DNA from 2 places in the Clostridium tanneri genome. Region 1 is predicted to be linked to the other one. Evidence: predicted binding sites of a transcription regulator. Region 1 holds the regulator's gene; the other holds the start of a gene.
The links. The regulator HrcA, encoded in region 1, represses chaperone genes, less so after heat shock. The targets are predictions, from matches to a motif close to TGTTAGCACTCNNNNNNNNNGAGTGCTAACA.
Positions count from the first base shown of each region.

Region 1 (16,741 bases):
GTATTAGATGAAATGGTAGCCCAATCTACAAAAGGGTCAGAATTTTACGATATGCTAAAGTCAATAGATAAGAATGAAAAGCAAAGAATGATCCAAAGCCTCCTAGAACCTTATGTAGGAAATCTTATGGTAACTCCTAAGGAAGTGGACGTTGTTGTTGAATCCGTATCAAAAGTAATAGCTAATGGAATAAATATAGCATTGCAGCCAGCTTTAGATTTAGAAGATATTAATAGATTTTTAGGATAGTACTGGTAATATATTACTTCCCCCCTTCATATAAATTAATATATCAGTGGGATATGTTAATAATAACATTTTGAAGAAGGGGGGGAACTGCTTTGAATTTTTTCATAGCGGTGTTTTAATTGAATTACAAAAGGATAAATTCAAAAAATGATGTTAAGGTAAGAATATTCGTCTTAATGGTAAGTATGCTTTTAATAATTATTTTGCCCTGTGTGGTAAGAGCTAATAACTATAGCAGCAATGTTAAAAGGAATATGTTTTATGTTCAGGTACTTAACTATGCTATGCCAGCGGTAAAGGCTACTTCTTTTAATGAGGATGATATGGCAGAAAACAGATTTTCTATTAGTCAGACTGCACTAGCTGCCATTGGCTTGGATTTAAATAATCCGAAATCAGTTTTAGGCAAGGAGATGGCATTTATAGGACTAGAGAGTGTTAATGCTGAGGAAACTGCAAATGTAGACTTTAATCATTTTAAGCTTGACGATAAACAAGTTTCAAAGGATACAGACAAAACAGTTGCCGATAGCAGCGAAAATGTTAACCTGCCAAATAAAGAGGTTACTGTATATGACTCCAGTCTCAAAAAGACCTTGAATACTAACAAGCCAGAGGTTCTAATATATCACACACATACCACTGAAGGTTATAAACCAGGTAAACCAATAAGTACTGATAATACACAAAATGTAGTTGCGGTAGGCGATGAATTGGTAAAAGAACTTCAAACAAACTATGGTATTTCAGCTGTAGATGATAAAACAGTACATGATGCGGAGGCCTATACCCAGAGTTACGCTAGATCTGCTGTTACTGTTGATAAAAACTTAAAGAAGTATGGAGACTTTAAGCTTATAATAGATTTGCATAGAGATTCTGTAGAAGATAAAAAAGCTATTACAACGAAGATGAATGGTGAAAACGTAGCTAAAATCTCTTTAGTAATGGCAAAGAAGAACCCTCATTTCAGTAAAAATATGGCCCTTGCAAATAAAATTATAGATACCTCCAATAAGTTATTTCCGGGATTTTGCAGAGGTGTTATATACTATAATTATGGCACCAGATATTTTAACCAGAATAAAAGTAATAATGCCATCTTAGTTGAAGTAGGAGCAGATATAAATACTATTGACGAATCCAAGGCATCAGCTAAATATTTGGCTAGGTTAATTGCAGAAGCCCTGAATAAGTAGTTAGTAATTGGGAATACTTAATAGTATTCTCAATTTCCAATTACATTTGGGGGTGTTTTTCTTATGAAGAAAAAGAATATGATAATAGTTATGGTAATAAGCCTTGTAATAGTAGTATATGGTTTCATTGTAGTAAATGCAGGTATGCCTAAATTTATAAAGGACAGATCCTCATTTAAAATAAACTATAACTTTCTTCCCTTTGACTTTAGAGTTGAGATGGGAGATTATTCTTTATACATAAATAAAAAAGTAGGTTTAAATATAAAAAACAGCTCTGCAAAGCTGCTTAATAATATTGAAAAAAGCATGAATCAAAATGTTTCTAACTTTGTAGATAAAACCTCAACAGTATTTAAAAATGCTGAAGATAAAATAACTGAGGTTATTCAAAATAGAGGTAAGTAAGGTTTTATAGCAAACAAGTTATAGCAATAGTGTAAACATAATCTACTTTTCACTATAGTTTTGTTGTGTTATAATTTACTATGACTATTTATAATCTTAAGGATAAAGGAAAGATTTGCAAGTTTCTGCAAATCTTTTAAATTGTTAACTAGTAAATGGAGGGTAAGATAGTATGCAGAGCGAAAGACAAAAGTACATAAGAAATTTTTCTATAGTTGCTCACATAGATCACGGCAAATCAACACTTGCAGATAGATTAATTCAGAAAACAGGTACCCTTACTGAAAGAGAAATGAATGAACAGGTACTTGACAACATGGAGCTTGAAAAAGAAAGAGGAATAACCATTAAGTCTCAGGCGGTAAGACTTGTTTATAAGAGACCTAATGGAGAGGAGTATATTTTAAATCTTATAGATACTCCAGGTCACGTAGATTTTAACTATGAAGTTTCTAGAAGCTTAGCTGCTTGTGAAGGAGCTATTCTAGTAGTAGACGCAACACAAGGAATACAGGCGCAGACTCTAGCTAATTGTTATTTAGCATTAGACCATGATCTGGAAGTAGTTCCTGTAATAAATAAAATTGATTTGCCAAGTGCAAGACCAGAGGAAGTAAAGCAGGAAATAGAGGATATAATAGGTATTGAAGCTCATGATGCACCGTTAGTTTCAGCAAAAACAGGGATTAATATAGAAGATGTATTAGAGGCTATAGTAGAAAAGGTTCCTGGGCCAACTGGCGATGAAGAAGCTCCTTTAAAAGCACTTATTTTTGATTCCTATTATGATAACTATAAAGGTGTAGTATCTCATATTAGAGTTAAAGAAGGTACTATAAAACCAGGAACTGAAATAAGATTAATGGTTACAGGTAAAGTTTATGAAGTCACAGAAACAGGGATATTTGTACCAACATATCTCCCAGTAACAGAATTAAAAGCAGGAGATGTTGGATATTTTACAGCTTCCATAAAGAATGTTAGAGATGCCCGTGTCGGCGATACAGTAACAGAAGCGAAAAGACCAGCAGAAGAGGCACTGCTAGGATATAGACCTGCAGTTCCTATGGTATACAGTGGTATTTATCCAGTAGATGGAGCAAAATATGGAGAACTGAAGGATGCTTTGGAAAAACTTCAGATAAATGATGCTGCATTATCCTTTGAACCAGAAACTTCCATAGCATTAGGATTTGGATTTAGATGTGGATTTTTAGGTCTCTTACATATGGATGTAATTCAGGAGAGAATAGAAAGAGAATTTAATTTAGATATTATAACTACAGCGCCTTCTGTTATATACAAGATAGGAAAAACTGATGGTACAGTTATAGAACTTACTAATCCAACTAATCTTCCAGAAACTACGGAAATAAAATATATGGAGGAACCTATAGTAAAAGCATCTATAATCACTCCATCTGACTATGTTGGACCAGTTATGGATTTGGCACAAAATAGACGTGGAACCTTTAAGGATATGCAGTATATAGATACAACAAGAGTAACTTTAAACTATGAAATTCCATTAAATGAAATAATCTATGACTTTTTTGATGTATTAAAGTCTAGATCTAAAGGATATGCATCTTTAGATTATGAGCTATCAGGATATAGAGAAGCACAGCTAGTTAAATTAGATATAATGCTAAATGGTGATGTAGTAGATGCTTTATCAATGATAGTTCCACAGGAAAGAGCCTACGCTAAAGGAAGAGGTATAGCAGAAAAGTTAAAGGAAATTATTCCAAGACAAATGTTTGAAATACCTATTCAGGCAGCAGTTGGTGCAAAAGTTATAGCTAGAGAAACGGTTAAAGCTATGAGAAAAGATGTATTAGCAAAGTGTTATGGTGGAGATATATCAAGAAAGAGAAAGCTTCTTGAAAAACAAAAAGAAGGAAAGAAGAGAATGAGACAGGTTGGAAGTGTAGAAGTTCCACAAGAAGCATTTATGGCAGTATTAAAAACAGAGGAATAAATTTAATAAGGAGTGTGTATTTATGAACTCTAACAATGAAAGTAACACCATCTCTAATGAAGTTGCATTATACATTCACATTCCTTTCTGTAAACAAAAGTGCTTATATTGTGATTTTCCATCCTTCTGTGGAAAAGAAGGCCATATGTTAGAGTACTCTAGAGCGTTGGCTAAAGATATAGAAGGTATTGGTAATAGAAAAATAAAGACTATATTTATAGGTGGGGGAACTCCCACCTATTTATCTTTAGAAGGATGGAATATTATAAAAAGTGCAATTGATAAGTTGAATAAAAGAGAGGATTTAGAGTTTACAGTAGAAGGAAATCCAGGTACTTTTACAGAAGAAAAATTACTGTTTTTAAAAAGGATGGGAGTTAACAGATTGAGTATAGGTCTCCAGGCTTGGCAGGATTCTATACTTAACAAACTGGGCAGGATTCATTCAGTAGGCGAATTTATAGAAAGTTACCATTTAGCGAGAAAAGTTGGCTTTAACAATATAAATGCAGATTTAATGTTTGGATTACCAAACCAAAGTTTAAAGGATTGGGAAGAAACCCTAATAAATATTACTAAATTAAATCCAGAGCACATTTCCTGCTACAGCCTAATAGTAGAGGAAAATACACCTTTCTACAAAATGTACGAGGATGAAAAGTTACAGCTTCCTGAGGAAGAAATAGAAAGAAAAATGTATAATTTGGCAGTAGAGATACTTAAAAAGGAAGGTTATGAAAGATATGAGATATCTAACTTTTCAAAGACTGGTAAGGAGTGTAAACATAACTTAGTTTATTGGGATTTAGACGAGTATGTAGGCTGTGGAGTAGGCTCTCATTCCTATGTAGACGGTATAAGGTATAGAAAAACAGAAAATATAGAAGAATATATTGAAGAAATGACCTTAGGAAATGATTTAAGGCTGGATATTCATGAAAATTCTCTAAAGGATGATATGGAAGAATTTATGTTCATGGGACTTAGAAAAATAGATGGTATTTCTGTGGATAAGTTTAACATTAGATTTAAGAAAGATATATATTTAGTATATGGAGACATTATTGAAAAATATTTATCGGAAGGAATGTTAATTAAATCTGGAGAAAGATTATTTTTGAGTAATAGGGCAATAGAAGTATCTAACAGTATAATGTGCGACTTCATCCTAAGTGAATAAATTAATAGTTATAGATATCTAGAGGAAATTAGAGAAAAAGCAACATTAGCCACTTTAAATTCGTAAAATTATTTTTAATAGACAAATATGGTTATCTAGAGCATATTGACAAATAAAATCATGAGTGATATTTTTTAATCATAGTAATTAGCACTCGACGTTGGTGAGTGCTAATAAAGAGGTGATATTATGGAAATGGATGAAAGAAAAATAAAAATACTTCAGGCTATAATAAATGATTATATAAATACAGCTGAGCCTGTAGGATCCAGAACCATAGCTAAAAAATATGAACTAGGAATAAGTTCTGCGACCATAAGAAATGAAATGGCTGATCTTGAGGAAATGGGGTATTTAGAGCAACTTCACAGTTCTTCAGGAAGAAAACCTTCAAATAAGGGCTATAGATTGTATGTTGATAAGTTGATGCAAATACCTAGTCTTACTCCAGAAGAACAGTATAGAATAAAAACTCAAATTTTAGATACAGCATTATATGAAGTAGATAGGGTGATAAAGCAAGCTACATCACTGTTATCAGAACTTACAAAGTTAACTTGTATTGTTAAAACTCCTTCTGTTGGTAAAAGCAGCATAAAACATATACAGCTTATAAATATAGATACTAATAATATTCTATTAGTAATAATAACTGATAGCGGAATAATTAAGAATAATGTTATTAGAGTGGGTAAAAATGTAACTGGAGATGCACTAGTAAAATTAAATAATATATTAAACGCTAGAGTGAGAAGCCTAAATTGTGAGCAAATCAATCTTGAGGTTATAAATAACCTGAGAATGGATTTAGAGGGATATGAAGATATATTCAGTGCGATAATTCCTGTGTTGTATGAAAGTTTAAGCAAAAGTGATAGTAATGAAATATATACAGAGGGAACAACAAATATATTTAACTATCCTGAATATAAGGATATTGATAAAGCACGGGACTTCTTATCTTTGTTAGACAATAAGGATAAAATAGTGGATTTATTAAGCAATAGTGATAACTTTTCTATAAGAATTGGCAGTGAGAATTACGTTCAGGGAGCGCAGGATTGCAGTGTTGTTTCTGCTGTGTATAGTTTAAATAACAGGCCCCTTGGAGAGATTGGAGTAATTGGCCCTACAAGAATACCTTATTCAAAAGTTATATCCTTGCTAACTAGTGTTGTTAGAGAGCTAAATTATATTTTGACTCACATTTATTTTGATGATAGATAGGTCTTGTTTAAGATGGAAAATACTAGATTGGAGGAAGTGTCTAAATGTTTAACAACCGCGATAAAAAAGTAGAAGATCAGAAGGAAACTGTGAAAGGGGTAGCTGAAGAAAATATTACTGAAGAAAACAGCACTGAAGAGAATTTAGAAGAAAACATCATTGAAGAAACAGAGAATGCAGAAGTTACTGAAGACGAAAATTTAGCAGAAAATACGTTGGAAGTGCTAAAAGAAGAAAATAAAAAACTATCCGATGAAAACACTAAAATCAAAGGAGAAGTTGAAGCTTTAAAGGATAGACTATCAAGAATGACGGCAGAATATGATAACTTCAGAAAAAGAACAGCTAAGGAAAAGGAAGGGATTTATACTGATGCCTGCGAGGATGTATTAAAGGGAATCCTTCCTGTACTTGATAACCTTGAGAGAGCTATCTCTGTAGAGGGAAGTATTGAAGATTTAAAAAAGGGCATAGAGATGACAATAAAGCAATTTAACAATGCTTTAGAGGGCCTAAACGTAGAAGAAATTTCTACTGAAGGTGAGTTTGATCCTCATGTCCATAACGCAGTTATGCATATAGATGACGAGCAATACGGAAAAAATCAAGTAGTTGAAGTATTCCAAAAGGGATATAAAAGAGGAGATAAAGTTTTAAGATATAGTGTGGTTAAAGTAGCTAACTAAATTAATATTCTTGAGTAACATGAATAGCTTAGTTAGATAAATTTTATAACTATATTTTAGATAAATTTAAGTGAAATATATAGTGATTTAAATATAGGAGGTAATTATAATGGCAAAAGTAATAGGTATTGACTTAGGAACAACGAACTCTTGTGTAGCAGTTATGGAAGGTGGAGATCCAGTAGTAATTCCAAATGCAGAAGGAGCGAGAACTACTCCATCAGTAGTATCTTTCCAAGCAAATGGTGAAAGATTAGTAGGTCAGGTTGCTAAAAGACAGGCGATTACAAATCCAGATAAAACAATAATCTCAATAAAAAGACATATGGGAACAAACCATAAAACAAATATAGATGGAAAAGATTATACTCCACAAGAAATATCAGCTATGGTACTTCAAAAAATCAAAGCAGATGCAGAAGCGTATCTTGGAGAAACAGTTACTCAAGCAGTAATAACAGTTCCAGCATACTTCAATGACAGCCAAAGACAGGCGACAAAAGATGCAGGAAAGATTGCAGGACTTGAAGTTCTAAGAATAATAAATGAACCAACAGCAGCATCCCTTGCTTATGGACTTGATAAGATGGATACTAACCAAAAAATATTTGTTTATGACCTTGGTGGTGGTACTTTTGACGTATCAATATTAGAGTTAGGTGATGGCGTATTTGAAGTAAAGGCTACTAATGGTGATACAAAGCTAGGTGGAGATGACTTTGATGAAAAGGTAATGAACCACATAGCAGATACTTTCAAAGCTGAATATGGAATAGATTTAAGAAATGATAAGATGGCTCTACAAAGATTAAAAGAAGCTGCAGAGAAAGCAAAAATTGAGTTATCATCATCAACTCAAACAAATATAAATCTTCCATTTATAACAGCTGATGCAACAGGACCAAAACATATAGACATGAATTTAACTAGAGCTAAGTTTAATGAGTTAACTCATGATTTAGTTATGAGAACAATAGAGCCAATGAGAAAAGCATTAAAGGATGCTGGACTTTCAATTCAAGAAATAGATAAGATTATACTTGTTGGTGGTTCTACAAGAATACCAGCAGTTCAAGAAGCTGTTAAAGAATTTACAGGAAAAGAACCTTCAAAGGGAGTTAACCCAGATGAATGCGTTGCTGTAGGAGCAGCTATTCAAGCAGGAGTTTTAACAGGAGATGTTAAAGATGTATTACTTCTAGATGTTACTCCATTAAGCCTTGGTATAGAAACTTTAGGGGGAGTTGCTACTCCATTGATTGAAAGAAATACAACAATACCAACAAAGAAGAGTCAGGTATTCTCAACTGCAGCAGACGGTCAAACATCTGTTGAAATACATGTTGTTCAAGGTGAAAGACAAATGGCTGCTGATAACAAGACTCTTGGAAGATTTACTCTTTCAGGCATAGCACCAGCTCCAAGAGGAATTCCTCAAATAGAAGTTACTTTTGATATAGATGCAAATGGTATAGTTAACGTTTCAGCTAAGGATAAGGGAACTGGAAAAGAAGCTAATATCACTATAACAGCATCTACTAACTTAAGTGATGACGAAATAGATAAGGCTGTTAAAGAAGCAGAAAAGTTTGCTGAAGAAGATAAGAAGAGAAAAGAATCTATAGAAGTTAAAAATAATGCTGATCAAATAGTATACCAAAGCGAAAAGACCTTAAAAGACCTTGGAGACAAAGTATCAGCTGAAGATAAGGCTACTATAGATGAAAAAGTAAAAGCTGTTAACGCTGTTAAAGACGGAGAGGATTTAGAAGCTATAAAGAAAGCTACAGAAGATTTAACTCAAGCATTCTATGCAGTTTCATCAAAGATGTATCAAGAAGCGAACCCAGAAGGAGCAGCTGGAGCAGGCTTTGACCCTAACAACATGGGTGGAGCAAATGCTGGAACAAAAAATGATGACAATGTAGTTGATGCTGATTACAAAGTTGAAGATGATAAATAACCCATATTACAAAAATAACCATTAACTAATTTAGTATTACAGTGTATAATATATACTTGTGAATAATTAAGGGAGGAGTTTTACTCTTCCCTTAATTTAAGTAACAAATAATAGTGGTAAGGACATTAAATTGTGAATGTTAAAAAAGCATTTAGAAATAGGTGCTTTCTAAATAGGAAATTCCAAGTCAATTGTCCATTTAGGATTAATATAAATAGGTGGTGAAAAAGGATGGCAAAAAAAGATTATTATGAAATACTTGGACTTGAAAAGGGTGCAAGTGATGAAGAAATAAAGAAAGCCTTTAGAAAGTCAGCGTTAAAATACCATCCAGATAGAAACCCTGGTGATAAGGAAGCAGAAGAGAAATTTAAAGAATTAAATGAAGCTTATCAGGTACTTTCAGACCCTCAAAAGAAAGCTCAATATGATCAGTTTGGAACTGCTGATTTTAATGGAGGCGGTTTTGACGGTGGATTTGATTTTTCAGGATTTGGAGGCTTTGGAGATATATTTGACTCCTTTTTTGGAGGTGGATTCTCAGGAGGCAGCAGAAGAAACGGTCCTCAGAAAGGTGATGATCTTGAGTATAATTTAAATTTAACCTTTGAAGAGGCAGTATTTGGAACTGAAAAGCAGATAACAATAACTAGAAGTGAAAACTGTGAAAAATGTTCTGGAACTGGTGCAAAAGAGGGTACCCATCCAAAAACTTGTGATAAATGCGGAGGGTCAGGTCAAATAAGAGTGCAGAGGAATACTCCACTTGGAAGCTTCGTAAGCATGAGTGCTTGTGATAAGTGTGGTGGTAAGGGAACTATAATCACAGATCATTGCCCAGAGTGTAAAGGAAAAGGAAAGCTTAGAAAACAGAGAAAAATCAAAATTAATGTACCAGCAGGTGTTGATACTGGAAATGTAATTCCTATAAGAGGACAAGGAGAGCATGGAGTAAAGGGAGGCCCTCCAGGAGACCTATATGTGTCTATAAGAGTAGCACCTCATCCTACCTTTAAGAGAAGAGGCTTCGATATATATATAGATGCTCATATAAGCTTTGCAAAGGCTGCCTTAGGTACAGAGCTTAAAGTACCTACAGTAGATGGCGATGTTAAGTACGAAGTTGCAGCAGGAACTCAGCCAGGAACTGTGTTTAGACTAAAAGGAAAAGGTGTTCCAAGGGTTAACAGCCATGGACGAGGAGATCAATATGTCAATGTAATAGTTGATATACCTAAAAATTTAAATGCTAAGCAAAAAGAAGCTATTATGATGTACATGGAAGCTAGCGGAGAAACTCTAGAGAGAGAAAATTCAAATGGAGAAGGTTCTAAGAAGTCTGTTATAGATAAGATAAAAGATAAGTTGAAATAAGAAAAAACTTTGTTTCTCTTTCTAAGGGGAAACAAAGTTTTTTTGTAATGATATGTATTGACAGTACTAGGCTATAATTATAAAGTAGAGTTATTAGTAAAAATGAATAATTGTTAATTATATAAGTGGAGGTATAGCATGGATAAAGAATGGATTGAGGTCGCTGTAATAACTAGCAGTGAGGCTGTAGAGGCAGTTTCAGGAATATTTTATAATACAAATGTAAAAGGTGTTTCTATAGAGGACCCTGAAGATATAGAGTTTAAAAAGAAGAATCCTGGAGATTGGGATTATTTTGATGAAACTTTATTATTAGTTAAAGATGGAGCTATTATTAAAGGATATTATAAACAAGATGAGCATCTTAATGAATATTTAGCATACATAAAAGATAGTATTAATGAATTAGAGAAGTTTGGTATAGATAAAGGTAAGGGATTAATTACTGTAACTAAGGTAAATGAACAGGATTGGGAGAATAATTGGAAAAAGTATTATAAACCAACTAGAATAGGAGAAAAGGTAGTAGTAAAGCCTATTTGGGAAAACTATCAGCCTAAAGAAGAGGAAGTAATTGTAGAGCTTGATCCAGGAATGGCCTTTGGAACAGGAACACATGAAACTACTAGAATGTGTATTAAGGCTTTGGAAAAGTATGTTAAAGAAGATTCTACTGTCTTCGATATAGGAACAGGTTCAGGTATTTTAGCTATAACTGCTGCAAAGCTTAAAGCAAAGGAAGTAATAGGAGTTGATTTAGACCCTGTAGCGGTAAAATCTGCTGGAGAAAATGTTAAATATAATAATATAGATAACATAAAAGTACTTGAGGGTAACCTTATGGAAGTAGTGGAAGGAAAGGCAGATATTGTTGTTGCAAATATCATTGCAGATGTAATAATATTTTTAGTTGATGGAGTTAAAGATTTTATAGTTCCTGGAGGCCTTTTTATATCATCAGGAATAATAAAGGATAGAAAAGATGATGTGGTAAGAAAACTTGAAGAATCAGGATTTACAATAGAAGAAATAAATGTTGATGGAGAATGGGTTTGTGTAGTTGCTAGATTGTAATTGGTAATTTAATTCTCAAAGGGTGGTTTGTATGCATAAATTTTTTGTACCTAAAAGCAGTATAGATGGTGATGTTGCTGTTATAGAAGGTGATGATGTAAAACATATATACAAAGTTTTAAGACTTGAAACTGGTGATAAGGTTAGTATAAATAATTGCAGCGGTGAAGAGTTTTTAGGAGAAATAGAAGAGATAAATAAGAAGCAAGTTATTGTAAGATGTCTAGAAAGGCTAGAGTTAAACAATGAAAGCCCAATAGAGATTTATCTCTTTCAGGGGCTTCCTAAGTCAAGTAAAATGGATTTAATTGTTCAAAAGGCCACGGAGCTTGGAGTAAAGGAAGTAACGCCTATAATTACTGAAAGAGTTGTAGTTAAAAGCGAACTTGGAGAGTTTAAAAAATTAGATAGATGGAACAGAATAGTATTAGAGGCTTGCAAACAATCAAAAAGGAGTCTAATACCTAAAGTAAATACTCCCTTAGAATTTGAAAAACTACTAGAGTTTTTAAAGGAGATGGATTTAGTAGTAGTTCCTTATGAAAATCAAGAAGGCTATGGAATTAAAAATTTAGCTAAATCTATAGATAAGAATAATGTTAAAAAAGTTGCTGTAATAATTGGACCAGAAGGTGGATTTGAAGAAACAGAAATAAATTTGTTGAAGGAATTAGGCTCACACATAGTAACTCTTGGACCGAGAATACTTAGAACGGAAACTGCTGGATTTACTTGCGTGTCATTAATTCTGTATGAACTAGGAGATTTAGGAGGAATAGTTTAATGAAAGTTGCTTTTACTACTTTAGGCTGTAGAGTTAATCAGTATGAAACTGAAGCTATGACCGAAAAGTTTATAAAAGAAGGCTACAAATTAGTGCCTTTTGAAGAGTATGCAGATGTTTATGTTATAAACACCTGTACTGTAACCAATATGAGTGATAAAAAATCTAGACAGATGATAAATAGAGCAAGAAGATTAAATGAAGATGCTGTAATTGCAGCAGTAGGATGTTATTCACAAATTGCTCCAGAGGAAGTAGCTAAGATTGAAGGCGTTGACGTAGTACTAGGGACTAAAAACAAAGGTTATATAGTATACTGGGTTAATAGAGTAAGAGAAGAAAGAGAACAGGTAGTTGAAGTTAATGATGTACTTAGAGATAACGTATTTGAAGATTTAATAATAGATGAATATCAAGAAAGAACAAGGGCGTTTATTAAAATTCAAGATGGATGCAATAGATTTTGTTCCTATTGTGCGATTCCTTTTGCTAGAGGAGCTGTGTGCAGCAAAGCACCAGAAAAGATTATAAGTGAAGTTAAGGAACTAGCATCTCATAATTTCAAGGAAATAATACTATCAGGAATACATATAGCATCCTATGGCGTTGATTTAAGCGGGGATGTTAGCCTAGTAAGTATACTAGAGGAAATTGATAAAATTGATGGTATAGAAAGAGTAAGAATAGGTTCTATAGACCCTACATTTTTTACTGAAGGGGTAATCGAAAGAATTAGCTCACTTAAAAAATTATGTCCTCATTTTCACCTTTCTCTTCAAAGTGGCTGCGACGAAACGCTAAAGAGAATGAATAGAAGATATACCACTGGGGAGTATAAAAAAATATTAGAGGATTTAAGAGTAAATATAAAAGATGTATCAATAACTACAGATATCATCACAGGCTTTCCAGGAGAAACAGAAGAGGAATTTAATTGTACCTATGAGTTCTTAAAGGAAATAAAGTTATCTAAGATGCATGTATTTAAGTATAGCCCTAGAAAGGGTACAAAAGCAGCTGAAATGAAAAATGTAGTAGATGGTAAAGTTAAAGATGAAAGAAGTAGCAAGCTTATCGAACTTGATAAAAACTTAGAAAGAGAGTTTATGAATAAGTTTATAGGGGAAACTATGGATGTACTGTATGAACAAAGACATAATAATTTAGAAGACGTTTATGAGGGATATACACCTAACTATATCAAAGTAATTTCTAAGTGTAATGAGAATGTAGAAGAACGTATTGTAAAGACAAAACTTAAGGAAATTAAAGGAGAACTTATTGAAGGTATTATATTATAATTAAATATAACAATAAGTAAAAAAAGTTCATTACATAGTTGATTGTTTATAGAAGGATATTTTAAGTTTTTGTTGAATAATTAGATTCAAATAAGGTATTATTTTGATAGTTATAAAAAACTATATATTATAAAAAAAATTAAAAAGAAAGGCAGGTGAAATTCATGGAAGATTGTATATTTTGCAAGATAATAAAAGGGGATATACCATCTGATAAAGTTTATGAAGATGAGATGGTATTAAGTTTTAGAGATATAAGTCCTGCTGCTCCACAGCACGTTTTGATAATACCTAAAAAGCATATTAGTAACCTTAATGAACTTACAGAAGAAGATTCCAAGATAATAGCCCATATATACATAGTGGCTAAGGAGCTTGCTAAAAAATTAGGTATAGATAAAAGTGGTTACAGAATAGTTTCAAATTGTGGAGAGGATGGAGGACAGACAGTTCATCACATTCACTTTCATATATTAGGTGGTAGAACACTTCAGTGGCCTCCAGGCTAATATGAAATGAAATTGTTGACAGTCTCTCAGTATATGTTGTATAATAAACAATGTGCTATGCGACCCAGATATGCTGCGTTTAATTTTTTAAAATTAAATTGAGCTAGCGGAGGGAGGGATAAATATGTCAGAAATAAGAGTTGGAGAAAATGAAACAATAGAAAGTGCATTAAGAAGATTTAAGAGAAAATGTGCTAGAGCTGGTGTTCTTTCAGAAGTTAGAAAAAGAGAACACTATGAAAAACCAAGCGTAAAGAGAAAAAAGAAATCTGAAGCTGCAAGAAAGAGAAAGTTTAAATAGGATATTTTTGAAAAAAGATACTATATAATGTCTCTTAAGAACTACTTTAAGAAGACTGGAAACAGGCCTTAGAGGCTAAAAGTAAGTTTAAAGCTAACACAATAAGCATGGCTAAAGCGGCTGTTTTGTTGGTTGAGAAAACTGACGGAAAGCAACTTGACGATGAACAAGTTTATGAAGTTCTAGCTAGGGAAGTCAAGCAAAGACGTGAGGCTATATTAGAATTCGAAAAAGGAAATAGGCAGGATTTAATAGATGAGGCGAATGCTGAAATCAAGATCTTGTTAGGTTACCTTCCTCAGCAGTTAAGCAAAGAGGAAATTTCCGAAATTGTTCGTCAGGCAGTTAAAGAATTGGGTGCAAGTAGCATGAAACAAATGGGTAAAGTTATAGCAGCAGTTATTCCTAAAACAAAAGGAAGAACTGATGGCAGACTTGTTAATCAAATTGTAAAACAATATTTAAATAAATAAAAGGTTGAGATTATCTCAACCTTTTTTATTTTGTCATTTATTACATTTATTCTTCATAAATTAGTATGAAAGTATTTTTAGAGGTGGTAGAGTGAAGGGTAGATTATATAGGACAAAACAGAAAATTGTAAACAAGTTAGATTTACCTAGAGATATAATTTTGAATATGCCCCAGATCACAGTGACCGGTGATAATGAAATAATAATAGAAAATCATAGAGGGGTTGTTCTCTTTGGTGAGAATCAGGTTAAGATAAACTCAGGGATTGGATTGATTTCAATATATGGAGGGAAATTTGAAATATTGTTTATGGGTGGCAGTACCATAGCAATAGGAGGGAAATTTAAATCTATAGTTTACGAGGGAAATAGTTATGTTTAATTTTCATAAATATAAAAATGGAGTAATTACTATAGAAATTCAATCCCTTATACCTGAGAAATTTGTTAATCTAATGTGGAAAAATGGTGTTCAAATAAAAAATATTAAAAAGAAGAGTATTACTACTATGACTATGGAAATAAGCCTAAAGGATTATGAAAAGATAGAAGAAATAGCCCATAGAACAAAAACAAAGGTTGTAATATTAGATAGGAAAGGATTGGCCTTCTTTTTGATAAAGCTAAAAAGAAGATGGGCCTTTGTAGTTGGAATAATACTATTTATAGGGATAATATATTATTTGTCAACTTTTATTTGGACCATTGAGATAGTTTCCGATCAAAATTTACCTCCATATGAAATAAGGCAGCAGCTAAATTCTTATGGAATAAAACCAGGAATTAACAGGAGTAACATAAATGTTTATGATATAGAAGAAAAGCTAATAAAAAATAATGAAAATATAATGTGGGTTAAGGCAAGAGTTGAAGGGGCTAAACTTAAGATATCAGTGGCAGAAAGACAATCGCCTCCTAATGTTGTATCAGAGAATAGTCCATGCAACCTAGTTGCTAAACGAGATGGGGAAGTTGTAAGAGTATACACCCAGTCAGGAACCTCAGTAGTAAAAAAGGGTGACATAATCAAAAAAGGACAAATTCTCGTAAAGGGAGAACAGGGCCGCGAAGGTGAGACTTATGCTGTTCATGCCGTGGGGGATGTATTCTGCAGAACCTTTTATGAGGAAATTAAAAGCGTAAAAATTAATGAGGTCAAAAGAGAGAAAACAGGGAAGAAAGTAGATAATATCTATATAGATATTAACGGTAAAAAATTATATTTAAAAAAATCTGATAATAAGTTTGATAAATATGATAAAATAGAAGACAATAAGCTTTTTATAAAAAAAGAAAGCTACTATGAAATAAAAGAAACTACTACTAATAGAAATCCAAAGGAGGTAGTTGATGCTGTAGCAGAAGAGCTTTATTTAAAAATATGTTCAAACCTAGATAAGTCTGTTAAAATTATAGATAAAATAGTAAATTATGAAGCTGGTGACACATATAAAGTTAGAGTATTGGTTGTAGCAGAAGAAAATGTAGTTTTAGCGGAACCTATCTCACCAGAACAAATTCAACAGCAGCAGGATGGACAGAAACAGGAAGAAAAACAACAATAAAGGAAAGTCTACTATAGACAAAACATACAAGAATAGATAAAAGGTGGTTATGATGAAGAAACTATCTCTAAGGAAACTATTTATGGGAGAAAAAACTAATAGAGTATTGATTTTTATATTTACTTTTATTTTTATATACTCTGTACTTGTAACTTCACTGGTAACAAAGAAGTATAGCCTGAAAGAAGGAGACATTGCAAGGGTTGACATAAAGGCACCTAGAGAAGTGAAGGATGAGTTATCTACAGAGGCTAGAATTCAACAGGCAATTGATTCTGTACCTATTCAATACAATAAAAAACCTGAGATTAAAACAGAAACAGTGAATAAAATAAATTCTTTCTTTTCAAAGCTATCTGAAGTAGATGACATAGCAGAAGAGAAAACTAAAATTTCAAGTTTAAAATCTAATAGTGAAATTAATATATCTGATGATGATTATTCAACACTTATAAAGTTAAGTAAAG
Region 1 is NZ_JARUJP010000001.1:303,054-319,794, reverse strand. It holds gene gpr (GPR endopeptidase) at 1-249, shown strand, start outside; gene P8V03_RS01490 (stage II sporulation protein P) at 369-1,448, shown strand; gene P8V03_RS01485 (hypothetical protein) at 1,512-1,856, shown strand; gene lepA (translation elongation factor 4) at 2,029-3,837, shown strand; gene hemW (radical SAM family heme chaperone HemW) at 3,860-5,017, shown strand; gene hrcA (heat-inducible transcriptional repressor HrcA) at 5,207-6,244, shown strand; gene grpE (nucleotide exchange factor GrpE) at 6,289-6,930, shown strand; gene dnaK (molecular chaperone DnaK) at 7,040-8,893, shown strand; gene dnaJ (molecular chaperone DnaJ) at 9,125-10,267, shown strand; gene prmA (50S ribosomal protein L11 methyltransferase) at 10,406-11,341, shown strand; gene P8V03_RS01445 (16S rRNA (uracil(1498)-N(3))-methyltransferase) at 11,373-12,125, shown strand; gene mtaB (tRNA (N(6)-L-threonylcarbamoyladenosine(37)-C(2))-methylthiotransferase MtaB) at 12,125-13,426, shown strand; gene P8V03_RS01435 (histidine triad nucleotide-binding protein) at 13,591-13,935, shown strand; gene rpsU (30S ribosomal protein S21) at 14,060-14,236, shown strand; partial or broken gene P8V03_RS01425 (GatB/YqeY domain-containing protein) at 14,287-14,709, shown strand; gene yqfC (sporulation protein YqfC) at 14,801-15,091, shown strand; gene yqfD (sporulation protein YqfD) at 15,084-16,274, shown strand; gene P8V03_RS01410 (HD family phosphohydrolase) at 16,327-16,741, shown strand, end outside.

Region 2 (16,741 bases), on a different contig from region 1:
GCAATATTTATTCTACTATGCAAGAGAAAACAACATAAATGTAGAGTAAAGATTGTCTGATTTTACAGAATTTTGTTGATTTATTTTACCAATAAAATTCTGTTACATTTAAAATAATAATCTGTTATAATATATCGGTAAGGAATATTAGAAAAAAATTAGAACTGTATTATAAAAATTAGTATAGTTCTAAATTTTTACGCCTGTAATAATATTATTAAGAAAAAGATCGAATAGTTGCAGATATTTTATATTAATATATGATGTAAATTTAATATTTAGTGGCTTTTACTATAAATTAATAGATGCTTTATAACAGAAAGGAGAAATAAAATGATAACGTTTGAAACCCAGTTAAAAAAACTTAAACACTTAGTTCTAAAAGAAGTAGCTACTATGACTAAGGAAAATAGACTTAACAAGGAAGAACTTGAAAAAATCCCTTACAACATAATTGAAGGGGATAAGGCACAATATAGATGCTGTGTTTATAAGGAAAGAGCAATTGTATATGAGAGAGCAGTTTTAGCATCAGGATATTCCCCAAATAATGGTATAAACTCAAAATTAGCAGAAATTGACGATAAAAATCAAATGGTATTTATATTAGAAGCAGCTTGTGATAAGTGTCCTATAGATAAGTATACTGTAACTGAGGCTTGTAGAGGATGTATTGAACATAAGTGTATGGAAGTATGTCCAGCACAGGCAGTAGCTAGAGTAGCAGGAAGAGCTTATATAAATCAAGAATTATGTAAAGAGTGTGGAATGTGTAAAAAGGCATGTCCTTATAATGCTATTGCAGAGGTAATGAGACCTTGTAAGAGATCTTGTCCTACTGGCGCGCTAGAAATTAACTCTGATAGTAAGATAGCAGTAATAAATAATGAGGATTGTATAAACTGTGGAGCATGTATGGCAGGATGTCCGTTTGGCGCAATATCTGACAGAAGTTATATTACAGAAGTTACTAGAGAGCTAGTAAATAGCAAGAAAATATATGCAGTAGTAGCACCAGCAATAACTGGACAGTTTGGACCAAAGGTAACAGTTGGACAGGTTAAAGATGCCTTTAAGAAACTAGGTTTTGAAGATATGGTTGAGGCAGCTTGTGGAGCTGATGCGGTAACAGTTCATGAGAGTAATGAATTTGTTGAAAGAATAGAAGAGGGAGACAAATACATGGCTAACTCTTGCTGTCCTGGATTTATGAATTATATTGAGAAGAAATTCCCAGATCAAGCGGAAAGAATTTCAGGAACAGTATCTCCAATGATTGCAGCAGGAAGAATGATTAAAAAGTATGATCAGGATGCCTTAGTAGTGTTTGTAGGTCCATGTACAGCTAAGAAAAGTGAAATTTTAAGACCTACAATACAAGATGCAGTAGATTATGTTTTAACTTTTGAAGAAATAGCAGCTATTATGGCAGCTTTCGAAATAGATCCTGAAGCTTGTGAAGATATAGCTATTGATGATGCTTCTGTATTTGGAAGAGGTTTTGCTCAAGGTGGAGGACTTACAGCAGCTATAGAGAACTATGTTAAAGAAAAGAATGTTGAAGTAGAGTTTAAACCTGTTAAGGTAAGTGGAATGGACGAAATAAAGAGAACTATGACAATGGCTAAGGCAGGAAGACTTCAAGGTAATTTTATAGAAGGTATGATGTGTGAAGGTGGATGTATAGGTGGACCAGCTACTATCGTTTCTATAATGAAATCTAAACCACAGCTTAACAAATTTAGTGGACAATCTCCTAAAAAATCTGTACTTTCAAATGAAAATTTGGAAAAATTTGAAGGTGTAAATTTAGAAAGATAATTAATAGAATCAGTTTTGAGATTAAATTATAATCTCAAAACTGATTTTTTATTTTATATGTTTACTTTAAATAATCTAGTTGATACTATAAAAGTAAGATTTTTGTTGAAAAATACTATTATAGAGTAAACAGAGAATTAAGGTGAAAAGATGGATAAAAAGTTTTGGGAAAGGGTTAAGGATAAGCTGCATGAATACAAGTCCCATATAGTCCTTGGTATTATATTTGCAATTTTGCTTTTTATAGCCTATGAATATTATCACAGATATTTTTATATACTTAAGAATCCCGATAGAATTAAAAAGACAATTACGTCTTATGGACAATATAGTATATTGGCTTTTTATATTCTGCAAATTATTCAGGTAATTGCTTTTTTTATACCAGGAGAAGTTGTACAAATTGCAGGAGGATATATATATGGGACACTTTGGGGTAGTATCCTGTCACTTTTAGGAATAACTACAGGAAGTATGGTTGTATACAGCATTTCTAGATTTTATGGAAAGCCTTTAATAAATAAAATCATATCTGCAAAGGACTTTAAATTTTTTGAAAAGGCACTAAGGATGGGGAGTGTAAATTATATAGTATTTTTATTATACCTAATCCCAGGTATACCTAAGGACGTTTTGGCTTATATGTGTGGAATATCCAACATAACTTTTAAAAATTTCATTATTTACTCTACTTTAGGAAGAGTCCCGGGAATATTTATGTCTGCATATTTTGGTGCAAAGTTTAGTGCAGAAAATAAGGTAGTATTAATAGTGATAGCCATTGTGGCAGTGGTTCTATTTATTGTAGGATTGTTTAAAGGGGAAAAGATAATATCTGGAATGGTTAGAACAAAATCAAGGGGAGAAGAGTAAAAATACAAATAGTAACATTTTAAAAATCGATGTTAGTAAGTGCTTAAAGGTTTTATTTAATGCTACAGCTAATTACAGATAAGAGAATATCGATATACTATTTTTATATCGATACTCTTTTATCTTTATTTAATTTCCTAAATATTATTAGTAAAAATGCACTCCATAAGACTATTAATAGTAAAATTAAAATAGCACAATGAAGGAAGAACTCTTGAGGAAGAATATTGATAACCGGGTCAGTTTTAGGACTAAAAAGCCAGTAGTCGTTATTAAAAAGCACTTTGTGAAAAAAGTTAAAAGACTTATCAAAGTTTATATAGAAGGTTCCAGATAAAACAATAAAACTTAACCAAATCATAATTGAACACCATTTTAAAGGTGAAAAGTCTCTATACTTTTTCATATAGTAAATTCCTGCAGCAGATACTATTGCAGAAGAAAATAAAATATAGTTCAATTTTATAAATAAACTTTTCACCTCCTGAAAGTGAATAGCTGCTTCTTTGGAGGATGGAAGTAAAGGAATCCTAAACTCATCAGTTTTATCTGTATTTATGAAGTTTATAAGGTAATCATATGTAGACTTTATTTCTTCTTTGCTTAAGGTTGTATAACTTTTTATATTTAGATGCTCTACATCCCAATAATAAAGAGCCTTGAAGTTTAAAGCTATTTTTACAGAAGAAGCGGTAATAAATAATAATAGCGAAAATGTTAGTAATAATCTAGCAATAGTTTTCATATCCTTTAATCTCTTCCTTTTAAAAATTATTCCTAAGTTAAAAAAGTTTTACTGTACTTGTATTATATTCATATTATTAGATAATAATATAAAAGTATGATTTTGTGTAAAAAAATTCTAAATAAATAGTATATTAATGTAATTCTTAGAAATAAGGAGAAAAAAATATCTAAAGTGTGGTAAATTGCCCTAATTCACTTAAAACAAATTATTAGCTATGAAATTAGCATTTGAAAATGTAAATACAATTCATTATTATAATAATTGTATTAGCACTCGATAGGAGTGAGTGCTAACAACTAATTGTTAATAAATGAATTTAAATAAAATTATCAAGTAATTTTAAGGAGGGGTTTAACTATGAGAATTAGACCACTTGGAGACAGAGTCGTTATTAAAAGAATCGAAGCTGAGGAAACAACAAAAAGCGGAATAGTGTTACCTGGAACAGCAAAGGAAAAGCCACAAGAGGCTGAGGTTATGGCAGTAGGACCAGGAGGAGTAGTAGACGGAAAAGAAATTAAAATGGAAGTAAAGGTTGGAGATAAAGTATTATTCTCCAAGTATGCTGGAACAGAAGTAAAGATGGATGGTGAAGAATACACTATCTTAAGACAAGATGATATACTAGCAATAGTTGAATAGTTTTAAAACATTTAAGAATTTAAGGATTGAATAGATTATATAATCGCGAGGAGGGTCTCTTTTATGGCAAAAAGTATTTTATTTAGCGAAGAAGCTAGAAGATCAATGCAAGCTGGTGTAGATAAACTAGCTAATACTGTAAAAGTTACATTAGGACCAAAGGGAAGAAATGTTGTATTAGATAAGAAATTTGGTTCACCACTTATAACAAATGATGGTGTTACTATAGCAAGAGAAATAGAATTAGAAGATCCATATGAAAATATGGGAGCACAATTAGTTAAAGAAGTTGCTACTAAAACAAATGATGTAGCAGGAGATGGAACAACTACAGCTACATTACTTGCTCAAGCAATTATAAGAGAAGGCTTAAAGAATGTTACAGCTGGTACTAACCCAATGCTTATAAGACAAGGTATAAGAATGGCTGTAGATAAAGCAGTAGAAGAAATAAAGAAAAATTCAAGACCTGTTGAAGGAAAAGAAGACATAGCAAGAGTTGCTGCTATATCCGCTGCTGATGAGGAAATTGGTAAACTTATAGCAGACGCTATGGAAAAGGTAGGTAACGAAGGTGTTATCACTGTTGAAGAATCAAAGTCTATGGGAACTGAATTAGATGTAGTTGAAGGTATGCAGTTCGATAGAGGATATGTAAGTCCATACATGGTAACTGATACAGAAAAAATGGAAGCTGTATTAGATGATGCGTATATCTTAATTACAGACAAGAAGATATCAAATATCCAAGATATATTACCAGTACTTGAGCAGATTGTTCAACAAGGAAGAAAGTTATTAATAATTGCTGAAGATGTAGAAGGAGAAGCATTACCTACTTTAGTTCTTAACAAATTAAGAGGAACATTTACTTGTGTAGCAGTAAAAGCTCCAGGCTTCGGTGACAGAAGAAAAGATATGCTTCAAGACATAGCTATACTTACTGGCGGAGAAGTAATTTCAGAAGAATTAGGAAGAGAATTAAAAGAAACTACTCTAGAAATGCTTGGAAGAGCTGAATCTGTTAAAGTTTCAAAAGAGAATACTGTAATTGTAAATGGAAGAGGCGACAAGAACGAAATCCATAACAGAGTAGCTCAAATAAAGAGACAAATAGAAGAAACTACTTCAGAATTTGATAGAGAAAAATTACAAGAAAGACTTGCTAAATTAGCAGGTGGAGTAGCTGTAATTAAAGTTGGTGCTGCAACTGAAACTGAATTAAAAGAAAGAAAGTTAAGAATAGAAGATGCTCTAGCAGCTACAAAAGCAGCTGTTGAAGAAGGAATAGTTGCAGGTGGTGGAACAGCTTACGTTAACGCAATCCCACAGGTTGCTGAGTTAACTTCTGATGTTATAGATATCAAAGTTGGTATAGACATAATCAGAAAAGCTCTAGAAGAACCAGTAAGACAGATAGCTACAAATGCTGGTGTTGAAGGTTCAGTAATAATTGATAAAGTTAGAAACAGCGAAGTTGGAATGGGATACGATGCTTTACATGATAAGTATGTAAACATGTTAAAGGTTGGTATCGTTGACCCAACTAAGGTTACAAGATCAGCACTTCAAAATGCTGCATCAGTAGCTGCAACATTCTTAACTACTGAAGCTGCAGTAGTTGATATCCCAGAAAAGAATGCTGCACCAATGCCAGGTGCTCCAGGAATGGATATGGGCGGAATGTACTAAGATTATAATTAAAACGTCATGTGCTTATGCATGTGGCGTTTTTTTATTGTAACTAGGGCGATGGTTGTGGATATATATTACAATGTTGGTAAATTTATATTGAATAAATTTAGGTGAGGTGATAAAATTAAATCAATAAAATAAATAGTTAAGGGAAACTGTGAAGTACATGCTTTATTTGGGCATCTTGGATGTATGGAGTTAGTGATGCAACCACCCCTATATTCGTAAATGTGTTTATGGATATAGGGGTTTATTTTAACCTAAATATAGTGATTTTTGTAATTATTTTTATAGACATGCCTTCTTTAGTAGTTGTTGCGAATATAATAATACAATACATGTAATAATCTACCTTTAAGAATTGATACTAATTCACAACAAGGCGAACTTGATTCATATCTAACATCTATGATTTTGTATATGTCAACATAGTGTAAAATTTTCAATGAGTAATAACTAATGGATAAAAGATATTTGACCATAATTATTTTACCAAGAGGTTAACTAGAAAATAGAGATTTTAGTAGTAAAATCTTTATTACATAAATAGTTTTTTTGAAAGGAAGGGGTTTTATTGAAAATTAAACAAGCTGTAAAAAAAGGTTTTACATTAGTAGAATTGTTAGTAGTTATAGCAATAATAGCAATACTAGCAGCAGTGGTAGCACCAAATGCCTTTAAAGCAATTGAAAAGAGTAAGGTATCGGCAGCGGAGTCAGACTTTAAGGCGGTTAAGACAGCGGCATTGAGCTATTATTCAGATACTGGTAAGTGGCCAGGTGATGAGGCTGATGAAGATGGATTCGTAAAAGATGACTCCAAAGAAGGTTGGAATGGTCCTTATATGGAGAAGTGGAAGAGTAAAAATCCATGGGGCGGAGATTATGAATTCGTTGAAGGTGTGGATGCAACTGGATTTGGATTAACTGCCAGCACAAAAGCACTAAAATTAGAAGATGTAAACAGTAAAGCTATAGAAAAGTTAGAAACTGATCTAGATGGAGGAACATCGGATGCTGATTCAGGTATTGTAAGATCATCATCAACTACGGTTTATTTAGTTATTTCTGAACAATAAAATTAAGAATAAATTTTAGATTCCAAGTAAGTGCAAGAGTTAAGAGAGGAACTATGAAAATTAAAATGTATAAGAAAAATGGTGAGGCATTATTGCTTTTAATAAAGGGCAGTGATTACGGGTTTTAAATCTTAAAGTGTAATAATGTAGTTACCAAACAGAAAATACAGGAAAAGCTTTAGGATTAAAGTACTTAACAATATATTTGTTAAAAATTAGTGCATTAATTTAAATGCACTAATTTTTGAATATAAGAATAAGAACAGTTTAAATTGGAGGGAATTATGTTAATGAGATTCAAACATAAAAAAGGATTTACCTTAGTGGAGTTACTAGTAGTAATTGCAATAATAGCAATACTAGCAGCAGTTGTAGCACCAAATGCTTTTAAGGCAATTGAAAAGAGCAAAGTTAGCAGATTAGTTGGAGACTGTAAAGCAGTAGAGGCAGCAACCTTGCACTACTATGGAGATACAGGACAATGGCCGCGCATAATTGGTACTGGACAAACAAATAAGGAAACTTACTTAAAAGCACCGAGTGAAAGTGGTATAACAGGAGTTAACGGTTGGAATGGACCTTATCTAGAGCGATGGCCTAAAAACCCATTTAATTCAGGAGGAGAAGAAAGCGAATTTAATTACCAGTTGGATTATAGAAAAATAGGTAGCAATAATAATAATTTAGTGCTAGAAATATCATTAAATGGAGTGAGTAATTCTAAAGGAATAGCTGACATGCTTGATAAAACAATAGACAACACTGATGGGGCATCAAAGGGTAAAATCCAATGGCAGGGATCAAATACTAGCTGGGTTACTTGGACTATCGTAGAGAATGCTGAAAATGTTAAGAGGGGTACAGGTGCTGGCTCAAATATGGCGGAAGGGCATGATTAATGCAATTTACTTATATCATAAAGTAACTATGTGGTCATTTACGTTAAAATGATTATATAGTTACTTTTATAGAAAAGGGGGCATAGTTATATGATTAAGAACAGGAAAAAAGGATTTACATTAATAGAAGTCATAATAGCTATGCTCTTAATCAGCATCACTGTACTTATCTTTTCCAATGTATCCTATGTGGGCATAAAATCATCTAACACCAGTGAACAAAAACTGAACTCCCTGATAATAGCACAGAATGAATTAGAGAAAATCAAAGCAAACAAAAATACATTAAGTGATTTAACAGATTTACAGGACTTTCTCAAGGATGAAGATTATATTTACTCAACAGGAGTATTCCATAAAAACTTAAAGAAAATAGATGAAAAGTATGCTGGAGAAGTCTCAGAAGGAATAAATTATGATTTGAAGCTGACTTTAAGTGAAAAGGCAGAGGACCTTATAGATATAAAGATTGAAGTTAAGCCTCAAGATAACAATTCACTAAAACTAGGTACAACTTTATACCTTGGAAAATAAAAAATTAATAGTTATAGAGGATTATGCCTATGTATAACGTAAATAAGATTAAAAAAGGAAGTGCTCTTTTTATAGCAATGCTGGCAGGGCTAATTTTGATATCACTAAGTGGAATACTATTGACTTCAATGAATAATGAAATTAGAACTAGAAGGGCATCAGAAGAAAGGCAATCTGCCAAGTATCTTGCAGAAGCGGGAATAGAGCATGCTGTATATTTATATAATAAAAAAATTAGTGATATGAACAAAGAAGACAAATACGAGGAAATAAGTTATTTTGATAGTAGAGAAGTAAGCAGTAACTTGTTAAGCATAAATGATATAGGAAAGTATAGTTTTAGTTATCAGCTAGACAATACATCACAGAAAAAAAGGGGAGTTATCAAATCTACAGGAACTACCACAAAAGGAACCCAATATGGATTAAAAGCTATTATTAATATAGAAACAGGAAAAATTGAAAGTTGGCAGGAGGATAAATGAGAAGGTATAAAAAAGGGTTTACTTTAGTGGAATTAATGATATCTGTAGCCATACTGGGAGTGATTGTTGCTATAACCTACGATGTTATTAATTCATCTAACACATTCTTTAGTAAACAAAATAGCAATATCAAGAATAATGAAGATATTAGAGTGGTAAATACATGGTTAAGTAGGGATCTTCAGTCTTCAAGTAGTTTTATTGATAATAGTCTCAGCGATGATGCTAAAAAGGGGAAAGCACCTATTTATGAAATTGGCGATATAAAGTATTATAAAATCAACACCGGAAAAATAAATGATGATAACTTATATAGAATAGAGCGTCATTCTAATAAAGATGGAAAAATGGTTTTGATAGAAAATGTATCAGAAGAAGGATTTATTATATATCTTAACGAGTCTAATAAATTTTATGAAGTGACAGTAGCGTTAAAAGATAAGTTTAATACTGATAAAAAAAATAAGTTTATAGTCAGCACTATAAAAGATGTAGTTATTACTAAGCCAGAAATACCAGATCCGGAAATACCGGGTGAAGGTACAGAAAGCGAGATATTTATTGATACAAATGGTGATAGGAGATTTAATGGGGATGATTATAAGGTGGCTTCACCATATGATTCGAATGAGGATAAAAAGTATACAAATACGTCCTGGGAACTTGTAATTGGAAAGGATCTATCTAGAACTTATGGTAAGGATATAAGATTTATAGTAGAAGGAGGAATTTTTGTGAAAAAAGGAGTTACACTGACTACTAATAAATCAATATTATTACAGACAAAGAGCGAGATTAATTGTAACGGAGTTACTTTAGATTGTTATGGAAATGGAGGGATTTTTTTAAAGGCAAATGGATCGATTTCGGCTCAACAATCCAAGATTCAAATTGATGGTGGCGGCGAGATATCAATAGATGGAAAAGGAGCCTTGGCAATAAAAGAGGCTAATATATCTATAAGTGGAGGGGGAAATATAGATTTTACAGCAGGTGGAGCGTTAGATTGTAGTAAATCAAATTTTGATGTGAGTGGTGGTGGAAACAGTAAAAATAATAAAGGAGAAATTAAATTGTCGGGAAATCCATGGCTGATAAATGAAGGTATAATTAATGGCATAAAAGTAAGCCGTTCATCTTTCAGCTCACCATATATTATAGATAAAAATAGTCCGTAGAAAATTGGAGCAAATTAAGATGCTAGAAGAAAGGAGTATATTATGGCTAAGGTTAGAAAAAGGTTAGGAGAAATTCTAATAGACTCAGGGCTGGTAACAGAGGATGTGCTAAACAAGGCCTTAATTATTCAAAAACAAAAGGGAGAAAAACTTGGTGAACTTCTAGTTAATGAAGGCTTCGTTACAGAAGAACAAATTGTAGAAGCTGTTAAAAGACAGCTAAGTATACAATCAATAAACCTAGATAACATAACAATAAAGCAAGAAATTATAGATATAATCCCAGAATCTATGGCAAGAAAGCATGAAATTCTTCCTGTAGATATTATAAATGGACAGCTTTTAGTAGTTATGAGTGACCCACTAAACTATTTTGCTATTGAAGATATAAGAGTTGCTACAGGATATGTAACAAGAGTTGCTATAGCCTTAAGGAAGAGTATAATTGAAAATATAGAAAGATATTACGGGAAAAATAGGGCACAGGAAGCAGCTAATGATTATGGAAAGGTTTATGGATATAAGAATACCGTTAGCCAAGAAGAAGTAGAGGATGAAGCAGCAGCGCCTATAATTAAATTTATAAACACTATATTGGAGAATGCAATCATTAATAATGCTTCAGATATTCATATAGAGCCAGATGAAACTGAAATGAGAGTAAGATTTAGGGTTGACGGCGTTTTAAGGGAAATTATGAAGATTAATATAGGTATGCTTGATCCTGTAGTCAGTAGACTTAAAATAATGGCAGGGCTAAATATTGCAGAAAAGAGAATACCTCAGGATGGAAGAATTAATTTTAGAGCGAAGCAGAAGAATATTGATTTAAGAATTTCTCTTGCACCAACTATGTTTGGCGAAAAAGTAGTTATGAGGCTTCTAGATAAAACTAATTTTTCTCTTTCTTTAGAGAAAGCTGGTATAGAAAAAGAAGATTTATTAAAATTAAAGAGGATTATGTCTAAGCCCTATGGAATAATATTAGTATCTGGACCTACAGGAAGTGGTAAAACCACAAGTCTATATTCCATGCTAAGTATTCTTAATGATGTTTCCAAAAATATCATTACAATAGAGGATCCTGTAGAATATTATTTTAAGGGAATTAATCAAATGCAGGTGAATAATAAAATAGGCTTTGATTTTGCAGCAGGATTAAGAAGTATACTAAGACAAGACCCGGATATAATTCTAGTAGGTGAGATAAGAGATGAGGAAACTGCTGAAATATCTATAAGGGCAGCACTTACAGGTCACTTAGTTCTTTCCACTATTCATACTAATAATGCAATAGGTACTATAACTAGATTAGAGGATATGGGGATGGCACCATTTTTGTTGTCTTCTACAGTAATTGGAATAGTAGCACAAAGACTTATTAGAAAAATATGCCCTAATTGTATAGAAGAATACGTCAGTGATGAAAGAGAAATGAAAATTTTAGGTCTAAGTAATCAGATATTACTAAAAAGAGGGACAGGGTGTAGTCTGTGTAACAATACTGGTTATAAAGGAAGAACAGGAATTTTTGAAATAGTAGAAATCGATAGAGAGATAAGGTTGTTAATAGATAATAAGCAGCCAGAGAGTATAATTGAGAGTAAGTTAAAGGAAAATGGTACAAGGCTTCTAAGAGAGGCATGTGTGTCTAAGGTTATTGGAGGAATAACTACTACAGAAGAAATGCTTAGAGTAACTTATGGATATTAGAGGGTAGATTGATATGCAGAAATTTATATATAAGGCCTATGATTCTAGCTTGAATATAGTGACAGGAGAAATTGAGGAAGAAGAAATAGAGCTTGCAAGGGAAAAAATCAAGGTTAAAGGGTTATCAATAATTGACATAAGAAAAAAAACTGAGCTTAAAAATTTAAGAGTTTTCAAAAGAAAAATGAAGAATGAAGAAGTCGCTGCGTTTTGTGGTCAAATGGCAACTATAATAAATGCAGGTTTAAATATAATAAACGGTCTTGAAATAATTAAGATGCAAAATAAAAACTTCAAAGAAGAAATAGACAGCATCATTAAGTATATAAGAAGTGGAGAGACCTTGGGAACATCTATAGAAGCCACTGGCTATTTTCCGAAGCTTTTGACGGACATGGTTAAATCAGGAGAATTAAGTGGTAATGTAGATGAAGTGCTATTTAATATGGAAGAATATTATGAAAGAGAAGCTTATTTAAGAAGCAAAGTGAAAAATGCATCAATATATCCGTCTATTATGCTGTTTGTTTCAATTGCAATGTTATTATTTTTTAATTACTTCATCTTTGGAAAGCTTGGAGACATATACACCGACAATGAGAATCTTCCAGCTATAACTAAAGTATTATTGATGTTTATGAATATTATAAATAACAATTTTGCGCAGGTAATATTATTAATAGTGTTATTAGTAATATTAGCAAGATATATTAAGAAAGTCGGTAAAGTAAAATACTTATTAGATACTATGCTTTTAAGGCTGCCAGTGATTGGGAAATTAAATAGTGACATAATAACTAATAGATTTAGTAGAAGCATGGCTATCTTTTTAAGGTCAGCAGTTCCTATTTTAACAGCCTTTGAAAGCATGGAATTAGTTATTGGAAATATGAATATAGCGAAAAGAATAGCAGCTGCAAGAAGTGAAATAGTAACTGGAGCTAGAATTGCTGATTCACTGGAAAAAGAAAAAATGTTAGATCCTCTGGCACTTGAAATGTTAAGAATAGGAGAAGAAACAGGAAAGCTTGAAGAAATGTTAAACAGATTAACTTTAATTTATGATAAAAGAGTTGAGCAAGGAATTAGCAAAGTGATGGCTCTAGTAGAACCAGCCTTTACCTTAATTATAGGGCTTATCGTAGGTTTCGTTGTAATAGGGATGGCCCTTCCTATACTTCAGATGTCCAACACTATAAAATAGTTTTTAGTGTTGTTGGGAGGTTAATAAAGTTGTTTACTTCAGAGGAATTGATTTTTAGATTTAATGAGGATAACTTTCAAGTTGCAGTGGTATCAAAAAACTTTAAAAAAATTACCGTAAAGAGTGTAGATACATTTATACCTGTTTATGAAGGTGGTAATTTACTTTATAACAGTGAAGAAAATATAAATCAAATTGAAAAACTTTTGAGTGCAAGAAAAGTAAAAAGTAAGAAAGCAAAGGCTGTTATTTCTCTCGAAGGTATAATTACAAGACTTATAGAAACTCCCTTTATTGGAAAGAAGGACTTAAAAAAATTTATAAGTAATAACTTATCTGAGTATTTTACTGTTAACCTAAATGATTATTATTTTGATTATAAGGTTATAAGTTCTAAGGGAAGGAAGAACAAAAAGTTAAATGTAGTTTTATGTGCTTTTCCAAGGACTAAGCTAAATGATATATATTCATTCGTTGAATCCTGCGATTTAGATTGTGAGAAAATAACTATTTATCCCGATAGCATTGCTAGTATGTTTCAATACTTGAAAGAGCAAAGTGTTGCTGTTTTAGACTTAAATGAGAATAAAAATATTATTACTATATTAGATAATGGGAATATATTTCTGTATTCCACTCTTCAGAGCGATAGTTATGGAGATATAGAGGAGAGATATAATCAGTTAGTTGACAATATAGGGTATTTTTTAAATTTCTACTCTACACGACACTTTGGTAATAGAGTTAATCAGATATATCTTATAGGTGAAAAGTGGCAGGAAAAGGAACTCTACAAAAGTTTAGAGTCCCAGTTTGATATTGAAATAGTATGTGGAATCTCTGATAACGACTTAAAGATTAGAACGGTGAATAATATTGATATAAATATGTATTGTGATATAGTTGGGTGCAGTATTAAAGAAAAGAATGATTATAAGAAATCTATTAATTTTACTAAGGCAATCTCAGAAAATAAGAAAGACTCTGAAAAACTGGGTTTAGGAAATATCCTTCTTGTTTTTACCGGTTTATCAATTCTTCTATGGATAATTGCTTTTGGTTATTTTAAATTTTCTATGATGAGATATGATACAAGAAAGTTCAGTGAAAAGATAAAGCAAGTAGAAGATTTAGAAAAAAACATAAAGGTAGTAAGCGATCAGAATAAAAAGTATCAAGATAAAGAAAAGTATTTTAATATTATTGAAGAGGATAATTTTAACTATATTTCTTATTTGGAGGCATTAAAAAATGGACTACCTAATGATGTGTCAGTAAATGAAGTTTTTTTTGATAGGGACAAAATAGATTTGTCATTAAATATAAATAGTCCGTTGGACAAGGCGAAATTAGTTATTGCAATAAACAAAATGAATATATTTGAACATATTGAAATAGATTCTATAAAACTAGACGATAGTGAGAAGGAAGTTAAGTTTACGCTAAAGATTGTAAAACCGTTGTAAGGATGTGTATTTATGAACAAACAAAAGAATTTACTTCTTGCTCTTATAATTATCATATTTTTATCAGTGAACTATGCGGTGTATAACCTATATTTTTCTAATAAGATTAACCAAGTAAATCAGCAAAAAAGCACCTATTTCCAGGTGCTGGATAAAATAAATAAAATTGAAGAAAGTGAGAAGAAATTAGAAAAGCTTATTTCTGATAATGAAAAGTTGAAAAGCAATTCGGAAACTCTGGACAGTATGGCCCCTAAGCAAATTGATACTCCTCAACTGGTTTACGATTTTTACACATCATGTGCACAATATAATATAAAAGGACAAGAGTTGGATTTTGATTTAGGGGAGAAAGATGATCAGGAAAAAACAGCAGAAGATAAAAAAGACCAAGGGGATAAAAGAGAAGATAAACAGAATAACTTTCAGAAACTGACTATTGACTTGAAGGTAAGTGGAAATAGGAATGATATCGAACAGTATATAAGAAATTTGCAGGGGATTACAAAACGGCAGTTAAATATAAAAAGTATTAAGATTTTAACTAGTGAAGCTAAGGATAAGGATGCAAAGGAACAAGAAGGTATAGATAATAATAGTTCTAACAAAACTAAAACATCATATAACAGTAATAAAACTACAGTAAGTTCCAATCCAGTTAAGTTAACTAAAAAATTTGATGGAGCTTTTTCAAAGGTAAGTTTAAACGGAAAGCTAGTTGTAGATGGAATAGTTGACAATGGTATATATACAAATGATACTCCAAAAGGTAGTTTTGTAACGGATAAAAAAGAAGGTACAACTAGTAATGACAATACTAACACTAATTTAATAGATGATAATGAAAATGCAACTAGTATAATAAATAGTGATGTAATATTAGCAGAGATTATATTTTATCAATATATACAGGGAGACGGAAAGGATTTTGACGTAAGTAAAGCTTATGATTTCTATGATAAAAATACAGGTTTTGAAAGCATAGCAGATATGTTTAAGAAAAAATAGATACAATAAGCTAAAGACAAAACAGGGGCAAGATAAGCTTCTGTTTTACGCTTTGTGTTGCGTAATTTAAATTAGTGTAGCAATTTTTTTAAGATATTAATCTAGTAAACAATTTGGAGGAAAAAATGGATATATTAATTAGTATATTTATAACAATATTCGGCTTCATAATAGGAAGCTTCCTCAACGTTTGTATTTACAGGATACCAAAAGGACAATCTATAGCATATCCACCATCTCACTGTACCAACTGTGATAGTGAAATAAAATGGTACGATCTAGTTCCTATATTTAGTTACTTATTACTATTAAAAGGCAAGTGTAGGCATTGTGGAGAAAAGATATCTATAAGGTATCCAGTAATTGAATTTATAACAGGAGTATTGTATCTTGTAATATATATAAAATATGAACTAACCTTAACAACATTAAAATATATAGCTTTCATAACCATTCTCATTGTAGTTGGAATTATTGATTTAGATACTACAGATGTGTATTTTAGTACAACCATTGTAGGAGTTGTACTTGCTCTATCATTTATAGCAGCCAGCGGATATTTATATAGCGATTTCAAACAGTATATATACGGAGGGTTACTAGGTGGGGGAGTCATAGCCCTAATAATAGTCCTTACCAAAGGAATGGGCTGGGGAGATGCAGAGATATGTCTTTATAGCGGATTATTCCTAGGCTTAAAACTAACCATAGTTATGTTGTTTTTCTCTTTTATCTTCGGCTCAGTGATTAGCTTAATACTTATAGCTTTAAAGAAAAAAAACAGAAAAGACTATATTCCCTTTGGGCCTTTTATTGCCCTGGCAGCAGTCTTTACCGTAATTTTCGGAGACAAAATACTCCTTTGGTATGGCATATTCTAAAAATTTCGTCATAAATTAATTGACAAAAGCATAAAAATTGAATAAAATAATGTAAACAATGAATTTGAAAGAAAGAAAAATTGAATGATTTTAAATTTACTCGTATATACCCTGAATATGGCAGGGAGTATCTACCGGGAGCCGTAAATTCCTGACTATGAGTGAAGTTATTGTGGTACGGCTAAAACCACACTAATTTCACGTAATAGTGCAATTAGTGTGGTTTTTTTGTTTATTCAAATTATAATTTAAGGGAGTGTGTTCTAATGGCAAGAATTTTAAAACAAGCATATACTTTTGATGATGTTCTTCTAGTTCCAAATAAGTCAGAGATTTTACCAAAAGAGGTTACCTTAGCTACAAACTTAACTAAGAAGATAAAATTAAATATACCTCTTATGAGTGCTGGTATGGATACTGTTACGGAATCTAAGATGGCAATAGCTATTGCAAGAGAGGGCGGAATAGGTATCATACACAAGAATATGACTATAGAACAACAAGCAGCAGAAGTGG
Region 2 is NZ_JARUJP010000027.1:1,580-18,320, forward strand. It holds gene P8V03_RS16395 (DNA-3-methyladenine glycosylase family protein) at 1-49, shown strand, start outside; gene P8V03_RS16400 (4Fe-4S dicluster domain-containing protein) at 334-1,821, shown strand; gene P8V03_RS16405 (TVP38/TMEM64 family protein) at 1,972-2,694, shown strand; gene P8V03_RS16410 (TIGR01906 family membrane protein) at 2,798-3,439, opposite strand; gene groES (co-chaperone GroES) at 3,800-4,084, shown strand; gene groL (chaperonin GroEL) at 4,148-5,776, shown strand; cyclic di-GMP riboswitch class II at 5,921-6,004, shown strand; gene P8V03_RS16425 (type II secretion system protein GspG) at 6,354-6,857, shown strand; gene P8V03_RS16430 (prepilin-type N-terminal cleavage/methylation domain-containing protein) at 7,148-7,756, shown strand; gene P8V03_RS16435 (type IV pilus modification PilV family protein) at 7,847-8,290, shown strand; gene P8V03_RS16440 (hypothetical protein) at 8,320-8,775, shown strand; gene P8V03_RS16445 (prepilin-type N-terminal cleavage/methylation domain-containing protein) at 8,772-9,953, shown strand; gene P8V03_RS16450 (GspE/PulE family protein) at 9,996-11,666, shown strand; gene P8V03_RS16455 (type II secretion system F family protein) at 11,680-12,870, shown strand; gene P8V03_RS16460 (hypothetical protein) at 12,900-14,336, shown strand; gene P8V03_RS16465 (hypothetical protein) at 14,349-15,344, shown strand; gene P8V03_RS16470 (prepilin peptidase) at 15,470-16,225, shown strand; purine riboswitch at 16,306-16,403, shown strand; gene guaB (IMP dehydrogenase) at 16,492-16,741, shown strand, end outside.
Region 2: the regulator HrcA is predicted to act here: its motif matches at 3,707-3,737, upstream of groES (co-chaperone GroES).